2 regions of the Pseudoduganella sp. HUAS MS19 genome follow, and region 2 is predicted to be linked to the other one. Evidence: predicted binding sites of a transcription regulator. Region 2 holds the regulator's gene; the other holds the start of a gene.
The links. Region 2 encodes HrcA, which represses chaperone genes, less so after heat shock. Its sites were predicted from a motif close to TTAGCACTCNNNNNNNNNGAGTGCTAA; they were not measured.
Positions count from the first base shown of each region.

Region 1: rpoH (RNA polymerase sigma factor RpoH) is a predicted target of HrcA. The motif match lies at 2,950-2,976, and genes of this name have one in related genera.

Region 1 covers NZ_CM132133.1:1,543,787-1,550,909, forward strand. The annotation lists gene ggt (gamma-glutamyltransferase) at 1-609, opposite strand, end outside; gene ACWBU6_RS07225 (hypothetical protein) at 616-1,062, opposite strand; gene ACWBU6_RS07230 (PEP-CTERM sorting domain-containing protein) at 1,201-1,764, opposite strand; gene rpoH (RNA polymerase sigma factor RpoH) at 1,958-2,848, opposite strand; gene ftsX (permease-like cell division protein FtsX) at 3,184-4,098, opposite strand; gene ACWBU6_RS07245 (cell division ATP-binding protein FtsE) at 4,095-4,754, opposite strand; gene ftsY (signal recognition particle-docking protein FtsY) at 4,764-5,816, opposite strand; gene ACWBU6_RS07255 (MerR family transcriptional regulator) at 5,867-6,817, opposite strand.
Region 2 covers NZ_CM132133.1:6,192,151-6,199,273, reverse strand. The annotation lists gene ACWBU6_RS28450 (hypothetical protein) at 1-330, opposite strand, end outside; gene ACWBU6_RS28445 (hypothetical protein) at 343-948, opposite strand; gene ACWBU6_RS28440 (HAD family hydrolase) at 1,085-1,780, shown strand; gene hrcA (heat-inducible transcriptional repressor HrcA) at 1,785-2,801, shown strand; gene fur (ferric iron uptake transcriptional regulator) at 2,868-3,296, opposite strand; gene ACWBU6_RS28425 (outer membrane protein assembly factor BamE) at 3,403-3,930, shown strand; gene dapB (4-hydroxy-tetrahydrodipicolinate reductase) at 3,959-4,768, shown strand; gene ACWBU6_RS28415 (MotA/TolQ/ExbB proton channel family protein) at 4,768-5,424, shown strand; gene ACWBU6_RS28410 (ExbD/TolR family protein) at 5,429-5,851, shown strand; gene ACWBU6_RS28405 (barstar family protein) at 5,851-6,168, shown strand; gene map (type I methionyl aminopeptidase) at 6,211-7,002, opposite strand; gene ACWBU6_RS28395 (VOC family protein) at 7,018-7,123, opposite strand, start outside.

The sequences.
Region 1 (7,123 bases), 1.8 Mb from region 2:
CAGTGCCTTGCCGTCCCGCATATAGCGCGCGGCGGTGTCGGGGAACAGCGCGAACTTTTTCTCGTTCTCTTTGACCAGCGCGACGAAGTTGTCGTTCAGCTTGAAGCCGTCCTGCGCCACCTTGATGGCCGGAGCCAGCACCTGTTTGAACGACATGGTGCCGTAGCGATCGAGCGCATCATGCCAGCCGCGCACCGTGCCTGGCACACCGACTGCCATGCCGCTGGCAACCGCGGTGTCGAAATCCGTCGCCTTGCCGTTTGCCGAGAAGGCGTTGGACGTGAAAGATGCCGGCGCCACCTCGCGATGGTCGAGCGTGATGACGCGGTTCTCCTTTGCCAAGTAGATCATCATGAAACCGCCGCCGCCCACGCCGCAGCTAAAGGGGTCGGTCACCCCCAGCGTGGCCGCTGCCGCCACGGCCGCATCGACCGCGTTGCCGCCCCTGTTCAGGATCGCCAGCGCCGCTTGCGAGGCCGGTTCGCTGATGGTCGCCACGGCGCCGCCGGTGCCGTTGGCAACCGGAGTCTTGGCCCAGGCCGGGGCGCTGAACGCCAGCGCGATGATGATGGTGGAAGTCAGTCGTCGGGGCAGGGCGTTTGGCGTCATGGGCAGCTACGTTGGCTGGGAAATATTTACCCGCAAGCTTACCCGATAATCGGGCGCCGGTGCCTTCAGCGGCGGTGCCTCGGCCGGTTCCATCCCCAGCAGGGTGAAGGTCAGCCCGTTGCGGGTCACCGACTTGCTGGCGCCCGGCATAGCGTCCGCCAGGACGAAAGCGGTGTTGCCCCGCTGGTCGGCCAGCACAAAACTGTAGCTGATATATCCAGCCCAGACGCAAACTGCGCCCTGCTTACAACGGCTGTCGTTGACTCGCTCGAGCTTGAGCGTAACGTTAGGGGCCAGCCTGACGACTTCCCCCTGTGCCAGGACATAGCTGGCGCTGGTGCGCGGTGCGGGACGGCTGGCTGCGTCCTCGGCAGTACTGCGGGTCGAGCCGCAGGCGGCGGCGATGGCGAGGACCAGGCCCGCCATGCCCAGACAGATCAGTCTAGCTTGCATGATGTTCTCCTCTGGCCTGAGAACAGCTTAGCAAATCGCAAACCCTCGTGTTGCACTGTTGAGTCCACTCAACAGTAAGCGGCCGGCAAAAAAAGGGCGCCCCGCAGGGCGCCAGTTCTTCTTATTGGAATTGACCACTTATGCTTTGCGGCGACGGCGGAACCCTCCCATGCCCAACAGCCCGACGCCCAGCAGTGCCAGAGAAACAGGTTCCGGCACCTCGCTGGCTGGACTTGGCGGCGCATCGTCGACGTTGCCGGCCAGTACCTGGAAGTGGATGTTGGTGTTGTTGTCGTGAAGGTTCAGGGAATTCAGCTTGAAGGTATGCACGCCGCCGCCTGTCAGTGTCACGTCATCCCAGTAGGCCGAGAACCCGGCGGGCTTGGTTTTGTTGGCCGAGTTGTTGTCCACGATGAGATCGAAGTCGAAATCGTGCACGTTGCCGCCATTAGGCGGCGCAATGCCGAAGTCGAAAGTGGTGTCGGTTGTTACTTTGACGTAGAGCACCTCAAGGTCCTTGATATGGATCCAGTCGGCAAAAGTCCAGACTGAATCGCCGTCCGGATTCCAGCCGGCACTGATCGAACTATCCATTGTCAGCATCAGCGGGTTGGCAGCGGTCTGGCCAGGCTTGGTGGGACCGGCGGCGGCAGCGCCGGCAGCCAGGGCGAACATCGCGGTCAATGCAAGCTTCGTGAACATGGTAGCTCCTCGGTTGGTGTGCTCAACAGATACGAAGCAATCGTTGTGCCAGTGACCGAAACTCAGCCATATCAAAGGCTTACAAAATATTTCTCAATGGAATGTAAAAATTCCCGACATTAATAACCGTGTTTTGATGTAAAAAAAGCACCGGTCCTTGCGGAACCGGTGCTTTCGCTGGGGCACTACGGGCTTACATATAAGCGGCCAGGGCGCCCTTCATTTTCTTCAAGGCAGCCGCCTCGATCTGCCGGATGCGCTCGGCCGACACGCCAAACTCTTCAGCCAGCGTGTGCAGCGTGGCACCCGAGCCATCGTCGTTGGCCAGCCAGCGCGCTTCCACGATGCGGCGCGAACGTGGGTCCAGCTTGGACAGGGCCGTTTCCAGGCCTTCGGAATGCAGGCGCACCACCTGTTCCGCTTCCAGCACCTTGGTCGGCTCCATGCTGTCCGACGACAGGTAGGCGATCGGCGAGAACTTGTCGTCTTCGTCGTCGGAAGGCGCTTCCAGGGCGATATCGCGGCCGCTCAGGCGGGTTTCCATCTCGATCACATCTTCGCGCTTGACGTCGAGGGTCCTGGCCAGTTCGTCGATCTGGGCCGGCGACATCGCATCCAGGCCCTGCTTGTGGCTGCGCAGGTTGAAGAACAGCTTGCGCTGGGCCTTGGTGGTGGCCACTTTGACCAGGCGCCAGTTCTTCAGGATGTATTCGTGGATTTCAGCCTTGATCCAGTGCATGGCGTACGACACCAGGCGCACGCCCTGGTCAGGGTCGAAACGCTTGACTGCCTTCATCAGGCCGATATTGCCTTCCTGGATCAGGTCGCCGTGCGGCAGGCCATAGCCCAGGTAGCCGCGCGCGATCGATACCACCAGGCGCAGGTGGGAAGTCACCAGCATTTCCGCAGCCTTGAGATCGTTCTTTTCCTTCAGGCTTTTGCCCAGCGCCACTTCTTCCTCGTGGGTCAGCATAGGCAGGCGATTGACAGCCGAGATATAAGCGTCCAGGTTGCCCAGGCTACCGCTGAAGCCAAGGGCCAGCGCGTTGCTGCCGGCAGGTACCAGTGCGTTTGTTGCGGTCATCTTGTCTATCCTCGCTTGAAGGGAATGCTTTTCAGAGTTACCAGCATGCACGACAGAACTTAAATGATTCTTAACCTCTATCATGCCGTTCTGAACATATATTAGCACTCTCCCCAAGTGAGTGCCAATTGCTGGGATTTTATGGCTCTGATAGCAAAAACACTATCGGCACAGGCCTATTCCTTGCGCTGGATCAAAGTCAGGATAAGGGCGCGAAGATTATGCCTCCGTGCGGGTACGCACGCAGGCATTGAAAGTCGGGACAGGCCTGGCTGCGCGAGCAGCCTTGCGCTTCCAAAGGGCGAATGTCCGATTGCCGGACCTGACCCCGACTTTTAATTTAGACGGGAAAGGTGGCGTTGGACGCTGAGCAGGGCGCCCACCAGGCCGAGGCCGGCGGACAGGGCCAGCAGGCCGGCAGTCGCCCATGGGTCGAGCGGCACCAGCTGGAATTCGGAGGCGTACAGCCTTGCCAGGTCGGTAATGGTACGGTTCAACGGCTGCAGGGCCAGCGCTACGCCGCCCAATGCCACGCCGCCGGCACACAGGCCCAGCAGGGCGCCGGTGTAATAGAAGGGGCGGTGGATGAAGCTGTCGGAAGCCCCGATCAGGCGGGAAACCAGAATTTCTTCACGCTGGGTCATCACCTGCAGGCGGATGGTATTGAATACCACTGCTACCACCACCGTGCCCAACGTGACTGCCAGCAGCAGCAGGGCCTGGCGCACTACGCCCAGGATGGCGGCCAGACGCATCACCCAGGCCGAGTCGACCTGCACCGACTCTACGCCAGGCAAGGCGCGCATCTGCTCTGCAATGGTGTCGATCTGGGCGCTTTCTGCCGCGTTCTGGAAAGCATTCAACTTGATCACGTAGCTATCGGGCAGCGGGTTCTCGCCCAGCGTGGCGACCACGTCGGACAAGCCGTTCTTGGCGTTCAGTTCTTCCAGTGCCGCTTCGCGCGTCTTGAAGATGATCCGGGCTTGCGGCGTGATGCTGCGCAGCGAAGATGCCAGGCCGGCGGCCTGTTCGCGTGGCGTGTCGGCCTGGATGAAGACGCTGAGTTCGGGTTCCACGCCCATGTGGCCGGACATCGGCCGCACATTGTCGAGCAGGGTCACGCCCATGAAGGGCAGGGCCAGCGCAATTGCGACCACCAGGATATTGAACAGGAAGGAGCCCGGTGCCCGGCGCACATGCACCAGGGCGGCGCCGAGGGCGAACAGGTGATGGCGCAGCCAGGCGCTCATGCGGCCTCCCGCATCAGTTCGCCGCGCTCGAGGTGGATCACCCGTGCGGCAGCGTCCAGGATCTGCTCGTCGTGCGAAGAAATCAGGCAAGTCACGCCGACCGAGTGGAAGGCGTGCAGTGCATCGATCACCTTGCTGGCGCTGGCGCGGTCCAGGTTGGCAGTGGGTTCGTCGGCCAGGATGATTTGCGGGCGGTTGACGATGGCGCGCGCGATCGAGACGCGCTGCTGCTCGCCGCCGGACAGGGCCAGCGGCTGGCCGTCGGCGCGGTCGAGCAGGCCGACCTTGTCCAGCGCGGCGCGCGCACGCTGCTCGGCTGCCGAGCGCGGCGCACCGGTCACCAGCAGCGGCATCATCACGTTGGCCAGCACGGTGCGGTCGTTCAACAGGCGCTGTTCCTGAAAGATCAGGCCCAGGTTGCGGCGCAGGAAGGGAATACCGGCGCGCTTCAGGGCGCCGATGTCCTGGCCATTCACCAGGACCTTGCCGGAAGTGGGCCGCTCCATGGCGGCGATCATTTTCAGCAGGGTCGACTTGCCGGCGCCCGATGGGCCGGCGAGGTAGACCAGCTCGCCTTTGGCAATGGTGAGGGAAATGTCGCGCAAGGCGACACCGTCCGGGGAATACTGTTTGCTGACGTGCTGGAATTCGATCATGTAGGCCGATTAAGCGAGCAGTGCTTCAACAAATTCAGCCGCATTGAACGGCTGCAGGTCTTCAATCTTTTCGCCGATGCCGATGAAGTAGACCGGCACCGGGCGGACGCGGGCGATGGCGGCCAGGATGCCGCCTTTCGCAGTGCCGTCGAGCTTGGTAATGATCAGGCCCGACAATTGCAGCGCGTCGTCGAAAGCCTTGACCTGGGCCAGGGCATTCTGCCCGGTATTGCCGTCGATCACCAGCAGGGTCTCGTGCGGGGCACCTTCCAGGCCTTTGCCGATCACGCGCTTGACCTTTTTCAACTCTTCCATCAAGTGGAGCTGGGTCGGCAGGCGGCCGGCGGTATCGATCATCACCACATTGGTGCCGCGCGCCTTGCCGGACTGCACCGCGTCAAAAGAAACGGCGGCCGGGTCGCCCGACTCCTGGGAGATCACGGTGACATTGTTGCGCTGGCCCCACACCATCAGCTGTTCACGGGCTGCGGCGCGGAAAGTGTCGCCAGCAGCCAACAGTACCGACTGGCCGTGCGCCTGCATATGCTTGGCCAGCTTGCCGATGGTGGTGGTCTTGCCGGCGCCGTTGACGCCGGAAATCATCATCACCAGCGGCTGGTGGCGGCCCAGCTCGAATGGCTTTTGCAGCGGTTGCAGCAGGGCGATCATCAATTGCTTGAGCGCTTCCTTGACCTGGGCGGCATCCAGCAGCTTTTCTTCCTTGACCTTGCGCTTTAGTGCATCGAGCAGGTATTGGGTGGCGTCGACGCCGGCATCGGACATCAGCAGTGCCGCCTCCAGCTCGTCATACAGGTCGTCGTCGATCTTGGCGCCGACGAACAGGATGGACAGGTTGGCGGAGGTTTTCGACAAGCCAGCCTTCAGGCGGCTCATCCAGCTTTGCCTGGGTTCGGGCTTGGCGGCAGTTTCGACTTCAAACGCCAGCGGGGCCGCCGGCTCGGCGCCGGCTGGCAGGGAAGGAGCAGGGGCCGCGGCAGTTGCGGCCGGCGCTGCGGGCGCGGCTTCCGGCGCGACCGGTTTCTTCTTGAAAAAACTGAACATGGACAGGTTGGCAGAGGGTCCTTCAATCGAACCGCGTATTCTACCAGAGGCTAGCTGAGGGCTTGCCGTTGGCGTTGCCGCCATGCCGTTACTGCCGGGCCGATTTCGGCCAGTTCGCAAACCAGTACCGAGCTTGGCGGACGCTTGCGCAAGGCCGGGTTGTTGCCGCCGGCCCAGATTTCGGCCTGTTCCGGCAGGCGCACCCGCAATTCGCGCAGGCTGTCATGGACGTGGCGCGGGTTCACGGTAGCCGAAAAAGACAGTGCAACGATGTCGGCCTGCAAGGCGCGCGCCCCTTCGACGATGTCGGGCAGCGGCGTCTGGACACCTAGCGGAATGCAATGCGCTCCTTCGGCGGCGAACATGGCTTCGGCCATCAGCAAGCCCAGGCCGTGCCGTTCCTGCGGCAGGGTGGTCAGCAGCACGCGGGGACGTGGCGCCGCGCTGCTATGGTTGACCTGGGGGACGGAAAAGACGGCGCTGCGCAACACGATCTGCACCGATTCTGCAAACAAATGCTCTTCAAATACCGCGAACTGTCCGCAAGCCCACGCCTCGCCCACCAGGGTGGCAAGCGGCGCAACCAGGTTGATGACGAAATTCTTCAAACCCATCACCAGCATCGCCTGCGTCAGCTGGCGGCGGAAACCCTCCATTTGATGGGTTTTGCAGAGTTCTAAGTAGGCTAGCAATTCAGGGTGAGGCAGGGCGGCCGCGTCCCGCTGGCTGGCGGTAGTCTTTTGCGCCAGTGCCTGCAGTTCGTCGGCCGAACAGCCAATGACCTTGCCGGGACGATACCCCAGATCAATCAATCTCTTGATCAATCTCAATTTGACGACTTGTTCACTTGGATAGACTCGCTCTCCGAACGTGTCGCGTTCAGGGCGGGGGAAATCGTAACGACGTTCCCAGACCCGCAAAGTTTCCTTGGCAAGGCCGGTATCCCGTTCCACGTCGCTGATCGTGGATGGAATTGTTACAGAAACCGCACTCGTTTTCATTTGCCGACAGCGCCCCCCAGATTGATACCGACCTGCATTCTAACGCCGAAGTCGTGCGCAAAGTTGCCTGCGGTGCAGGGGAGTTTCACTATGAAACGGGGCGCAAACCGCTTGTCCATGACATAATCCCGGCGCCATCAGTTTAGCCGGCAAATGAACGGAAAGTGTGAAATGTGTCCTGAACAAACAAGTTGAAAGTTGCCTAAATTTTGTTCGGCGCTAGTGGCAAAAGCCGCCATCTTGCAATACGTATTACTACGTGAATAGCAGGAAATATTGAGATCATATAGAATGGCGGGCGATCAG
Region 2 (7,123 bases):
GTAGGCGTTCTGGCTGCAGCTGATGGCAATATTGATGCTGGTGGTGTGGCCGGCCGACCCGTGTTCGGTGCCGCCCAGGAAGCCGCAAGTCATGTGCTCTGGCTGCTGCTTGATGCTGACCCGGTATTCGGTGCCGTAGCTGATGCTGTTCGGGAAGCTGAAGCTGGTGGCGCCGGCGTTGATGCTCAGGTCGTTGCCGCCATTGTTCTGCAGGATCAGGCCGTTGTTGGCCAGGCCGGTGATGGTGCCGCCGAGGGTGAAACTGGCTTTACCGCCGCAGGCGGCCAGGGCTGCGGCCAGCAGGGCCGCGGCAATCAGTTTGGTTTTCATGAGGATGCCTTCTTAGCTGGATTTGGTAACGCAGGTGACTGTCACGTCAACGACAGCGTTGGCGGGCATGGTGCCGGCGCCCAGGCCGTTCCCGCCGCCGCTGACGGTGCAGGTCTGGCCGGTCGGGTGGTTCAGCACGGTCACCCCATACACCGTATTGTTGCCGATCGGGCTGGCGAATTGCCACGGGCCGTTGGCGGTCACGCCCAGGGTCTGGGCGCCGTTGGCCAGCACCAGGCCGCTGCCGTTCAGACCGCTAACTGTGCCGCCCAGGGGGAAGGCATCGGGGGTGCAGGTCACGGCGGCTTGCTGATAGGTGTAGTAATTGATCTTACCGGTATTGTTGGCCAGTTTGCACGTCACGTTGGCCGGCGCGGATTTGATGGTGATGTTAAATGGCGCGTCCGGTTCCATCAGGGTCTTGAAGTAATACATGCCGTTGCCGGTGCCGGTGATGACCAGGTCGTCGCCGCCATTGTTCTGCAGCACCAGGCCGCTGCGGTCGATGCCGATGACCTGCACGCCCAGGTTCAAGCTGCCGTTGCCCTTGCCGCCACAGGCGGCCAGGCCGGCGACGCACAGCAGCGCGGCGGCAGCAGACAGATACTTACTCTTCATTCCACGTTCTCCAGTCGGTTTCGCGCCTTGCGCGGACAAATCGGCGCCTATTTTAGTGCATTTGCTACTTCTATAGCCGATTTGGCCAGCTTTTCCCTTGTAACAGCTTGCAACCGCGGCGCGGTACAATGCGCCCATGAAGCCGAAAGCCATCCTGTTCGACCTGGACGACACCCTGTGGCCGATCGCGCCCGTGATTGCCGAGGCGGAAGTCACGCTGCACGCCTGGCTGGCGGCCCATGCGCCGAAAGTGGCCGCGGCGTGGTCGATCGATGCCTTGCGCGCGCACCGCGCCGAACTGGCGGCGGCCCGCCCGGAACTGCTGATCGACCTGGGCCAGCTGCGCCGCGCCAGCCTGCAGGCGGCCTTTGCCGCAGCGGGCGAGGACGCGGCCCATGTCGACAGCGCCATGGCGCATTTTTTTGCCGCGCGCAACGCGGTGACGCCCTACGACGATGTACTGCCGGGCTTGCTCAAGCTGCGCCAGCATGTGCAACTGGGTACGATTTCCAATGGCAACGCCGACCTGGAAGTGATCGGCCTGGCCCACCATTTCCAGGTTTCGCTGGCGGCCGCCCATTTCGGCGCGGCCAAGCCGGCGCCGGACATTTTCCGCGCCGCCTGCCAGGCGCTGGGCGTGGCGCCGCACGATGCGGTGTACGTGGGCGACGACCTGGCGCTGGACGTGGCCGGGGCGCAGGCGGCCGGCCTACGCGCGGTGTGGATGAACCGGCATGGCGCCACGCTGCCGGAAGGGGCGCCGCGGCCGGACGCGATTTGCGCCACGCTCGATGAATTGCTTGCGTGGCTGGAACAACAGTTGGCAGAATAGAGCCATGCATCTCGATCTCCGCGCCCAAACCCTGCTCAAAGCCCTGGTCGAGCGTTACATTGCCGACGGCCAGCCGGTGGGCTCGCGCGCCCTGTCCAAGATTTCCGGCCTGGAGCTGTCGCCGGCCACCATCCGCAACATCATGGCCGACCTGGAAGAGCAGGGCTATGTGGCCAGCCCGCATACCTCGGCCGGCCGGGTGCCGACCCCGCGCGGCTACCGCATCTTTGTCGACACCCTGCTGACGGTGCAGCACATCGACGAACGCGCGGTGCAGGCCGGCCTGCAGGCGGCCTCGCCGCAGCCGCAAAAGCTGATTGCCAACGCGGCCCAGATGCTGTCCTCGCTGACCCAGTTTGCCGGGGTAGTGCTGGCGCCGCGCCACGAGTCGGTGTTCCAACAGATCGAATTCCTGCGCCTGGGCGAGAAACGCGTGCTGCTGGTGATCGTCTCGCCCGGCGGCGACGTGCAAAACCGCATCCTGCTGACCGACGTCGACTACACCCCGGCCCAGCTGCAGCAATCGGCCAATTTCATCAACCAGCATTATTCCGGGCTGTCGTTCGAGGATGTGCGCGGACGCCTGCAGCACGAGCTGCGCCAGTTGCGCGACGATATGGGGCGCCTGATGCAGGCGGCGGTGGAGGCCGGCAGCGCGGCGATGGCCGAATCGGCCGAAGACATGGTGATCGCCGGCGAGCGCAACTTGCTGTCGGTGGCCGACCTGTCCTCGAATATGAGCTCGCTGCGCGCGATGTTCGACCTGTTCGAGCAGAAGACCGGACTGATGCAGCTGCTGGACGTGTCGTCCAAGGCTTCCGGCGTACAGATTTTCATCGGCGGCGAGTCGCAGCTGGTGCCGATGGATGAAATGAGCGTGGTGACCGCGCCCTATGAAGCCAACGGCAAGATCGTGGGCACGCTGGGGGTGATCGGACCGACCCGCATGGCGTACGAACGGGTCATCCCGATTGTCGATATTACGTCGCGGCTGCTGTCAAACGCGCTCAGCAACCACTAAAAAATAAATGGGGACGTACCCCATTTATTTTTCGAAGAAAAATGGGGTACGTCCCCATTTATTTTTTCAGTGCTTGTGCGGGCAGTTGACCTTGGTGCAGCTGCCGTAGATGGCCAGCGCGTGTTCGGCAATCTTGAAGCCGCGCTCAGCGGCGATGCTTTGCTGGCGCTTTTCAATCTCTTCGTCGACGAATTCTTCGACCCGGCCGCAATCGAGGCAGACCAGGTGGTCGTGGTGCGAGCCTTCGTTAAGCTCGAAAATCGCCTTGCCGCTCTCGAAATGGTTGCGGTTGAGCAGGCCGGCCTGCTCGAACTGGGTCAGCACGCGGTACACGGTGGCCAGGCCAACATCCATGTTCTCGGCCAGCAGCAGCTTGTACACGTCTTCTGCCGTCAGATGGCGCACGGGGCTGCTCTGGAAAATGTCGAGGATCTTCAGGCGCGGCAGGGTAGCCTTGAGGCCGGACGCCTTCAGGTCGGTAGGGCTGTTACTCATGTTTGCTAACGTCAGTTGCGGGAAGTGCTTTATGATATAGCGTTTTAGGCACTTCTGCTCACGGAATTGAGGTATGCATACTATGCGTTTGACCCCGCTGTCTTTGTTGCAACGTAGCACTGCGCTGCTGGCTGCTGCCCTGTTGGCGGCCTGCGCCAGCAAGCCAGCCACCGTGGCCCCGGTGGAAGCCTCGCAGGGGGCCCAGACCACCCAGATCAGCAAGACGCAGAAATTCCTGTGGTTCTTCTCGCCCTACCGGCCCGACATCCAGCAGGGCAATTTCGTGTCCAAGGAAATGCTGGCCCAGCTCAAGAACGGCATGAGCAAGGACCAGGTCAAGTTCCTGCTAGGCACCCCGCTGATGGCCGATGCCTTCCACGGCAAGCGCTGGGATTACCCGTTCCGCCTGGCCAAGGGCAATGGCGAGCTGACCACCAGCACGGTGGTGGTGTTCTTCGACAAGGATGACAAGGTGGAACGCTTCGAGGGCGGCGACCTGCCGACCGAACAGCAATACATCGAGCGCATTGCCGGCCCGATCAAGGAATTCAAGAAGGCCGAGGACGCCAAGGGCAATCTGGCGCCGGGCAAGGCGCCGCTGCCGGGCGGCCAGGAATCGGGCACCAGGCAGTAAGCATTGACAGCATTAAGGAATTAGCAAGATGACGCAACTGAATATCGCCATCGCCGGCGCCAGCGGCCGCATGGGCCATATGTTGATCGAGGCGGTGCAGAAGGCGCCGGCGGCGCGCCTGTCCGGTGCGCTGGACCGCGCAGGCGCGCCGGCCCTGGGCAGCGACGCGGCCGCCTTCACCGGCCAGCCCGCGGGCGTGGCCATCACGGCCGACCTGGCCGCCGGCCTGGCCGGCGCCGACGTGCTGATCGACTTCACCCGCCCCGAAGGCACCCTGGCCCACCTGGCTTACTGCGCCGAGCATGGCGTGAAGATGGTGATCGGCACCACCGGCTTCGACGAGGCGGGCAAGGCGGCTATCGCGGAAGCGGCCAAGCGCACGGCGATCGTATTCGCGCCGAACATGAGCGTGGGCGTCAACGTAACGCTCAAGCTGTTGGAGTTTGCGGCCAAGCAGTTCGACCTTGGTTACGACATCGAGATCATCGAGGCGCACCACCGCCACAAGGTCGATGCGCCGTCTGGCACCGCGCTGAAAATGGGCGAGGTGATTGCCGAAGCGCTGGGGCGCGACCTGAAGCAATGCGGCGTGTTCGCGCGCGAAGGCGTAACCGGCCCGCGCGAGCCGTCGCAGATCGGCTTTGCCACCGTGCGCGGCGGCGACATCATCGGCGACCATACCGTGATGTTCGCCACCGAGGGCGAGCGCATCGAAATCAGCCACAAGTCTTCTTCGCGCCAGCACTACGCCAACGGCTCGCTGCGCGCGGCCGCCTTCCTGGCCGACAAGAAGACCGGCTTGTACGATATGTACGACGTGCTGGGCCTGAACGGTTGATGGAGCACTTCACCTTCGCCAGCTACTGGCAGCGCGGCGATGCGATCAGCCACGCCGTGGCCTATTTGCTGCTGGCGATGTCGCTCGCGTCCTGGTTCTTCATCCTGTGGAAGGGCTGGGCCTCGTGGCGCATCCGGCGCGCGGCGCCGGTGGTGCAGGCGTTCTGGGATGCGCCGTCGGTGGCCGACGGCGTGGCGCTGATGGCCGTGCGCGACCAGGAGGGCATCTTCGCGGCAGTGGCGCAGGCCGGCGCGCACCAGCTGGCGCATGCCAGGAGCGGCAGCATCGGCGCCGAGATGGCGCGCTCCGAGCAGGTCACCCGCGTGCTGCGCGATGCGATCCATGTCTCGACCACCCGGCTCGAGTCCGGCCTGACCCTGCTCGCTTCGATCGCCTCGACCGCGCCGTTTGTCGGCTTGCTGGGCACCGTGTGGGGCATCTACCATGCGCTGGCGGCGGTGTCGGCGCAGGGCACGGTGCAGATCGACAAGGTGGCCGGGCCGGTGGGCGAGGCCCTGATCATGACCGGCGTCGGCCTGGTGGTGGCGATACCGGCGGTGCTGGCGTATAACGGCTTTAACCGCATCAACCGCATCACGCTGTCCGAGCTGGACGCGTTTGCGCACGACTTGCACGCTTACCTGGCCAGGGATTGAACGGATGGCATTCGGCTCCTTCAACCATCACCGGCAGAAGGAATCCATGGCGGACATCAATGTCACGCCGATGGTGGATGTGATGCTGGTGCTGCTGGTGATCTTCATCATCAGCGCGCCGATGTTTACCAATGCGGTGCAGCTGGAGCTGCCCAAGGCGCAGGCCAAGGCTTCGCAGCAGCAAGCCGATAGTGTGAGCTTGGCTATCGATGCCGCCGGCACGGTCTACTGGAATAACGCTGCCTTGCAGGCCGGGGAGCTGGAACAGCGCCTGGCCGAGGCGGCGGGCCTGCCGCAGCAGCCAGAATTGCAGCTGCGGGCGGACAAGGATACCCGCTATGAAGTGGTGGCGCAGGTGATGGCGGCGGCGCAGTCGCATGGCCTGACCCGCATTGGGTTTGTCACCGATCCGAAGGAAAAGAAATAATGGCTATTGCCACATTAAACGGCGCCGCGATCGGCGATGAGGCGGCTTTCCACGCTGCCTGCCAGGCGGAACTGGGATTCCCGTCGGGCTATAGCGCGACCATCGATGCCTGGGTGGACTGCCTGTCCTACCTGCGCGATGAGGACAATATGACCAGGTTCAGGCTCAAGCCCAATGAGGTGCTGGAGATCGTCATTACGGAGGCGGCGAAGATGCCGGCGGATCTGCTGGAAGAGATCACTTACTGCGTTGGCGGGATCAACGAGCGTTATGACGATTACGGCGAGAAGCCGGCGTTGAAGCTGACCTTGCGCTAAAACCGGCAATGCAGTGTCAGACCCTGTGGGTCTGACACAGGCTTACCGGTTTTGCTCGCCCGGCGCCAACGTCAACACGTCGAAGCCGGTCTCGGTGACTGCCACCATATGCTCCCACTGCGCCGACAGCGACCTGTCGGCCGTGACGACCGTCCAGCCGTCGGGCAGCGCGCGCGTGGCATGCTTGCCCGCATTGATCATCGGCTCGATGGTAAACACCATGCCCGGTTCGAGCAGCAGGCCGGTGCCCGGACGCCCGTAATGCAGCACCTGCGGGTCTTCGTGGTACACCATGCCGATGCCATGCCCGCAATAATCGCGCACCACGCTGTAGCCGGCTGCTTCGGCCAGCTTCTGGATGGCGTGCCCGACGTCGCCCAGGCGGTTGCCCGGCTTGACTGCGCGGATGCCGGCCCACATCGCGTCATACGTCACCTCGCACAGCTTCTGCGCTGCCTTGGACGGGGTGCCGACGTAGTACATGCGGCTGGTGTCGCCGAACCATTCATCCTTGATGACGGCCACGTCGATGTTGATGATGTCGCCATCCTTCAGCACCTTCTTGGGCGATGGGATGCCATGGCAGACCACCTCGTTGACCGAGGTGCACACCGTGCCGGTAAAGCCGCCATAACCGACGTTGGCCGGGATGACTTGCTGGGTGTTGACGATGTAATCGTTGCACAGCTTGTCCAGCTGGGCGGTGGTGACGCCCGGCTTGACGTGCGGGGCGATGAAGCTCAGCACGTCGGCTGCCAGCTGGCCGGCCACGCGGGCCAGCTCGACCTGGTCGGGCGTCTTGATCAGGATGGATTTGTTATTGCGTTTGCGCATAGGGGGTGCATGGTATCACGTGACCTTGGCCCTGTCGAAATGCGGGTTTTCAATCAGGCCCAGCAAGTTGCCAAACGGGTCGGCCAGTTCGGCCACCAGGATCCGTTCACCCACTTCCTGG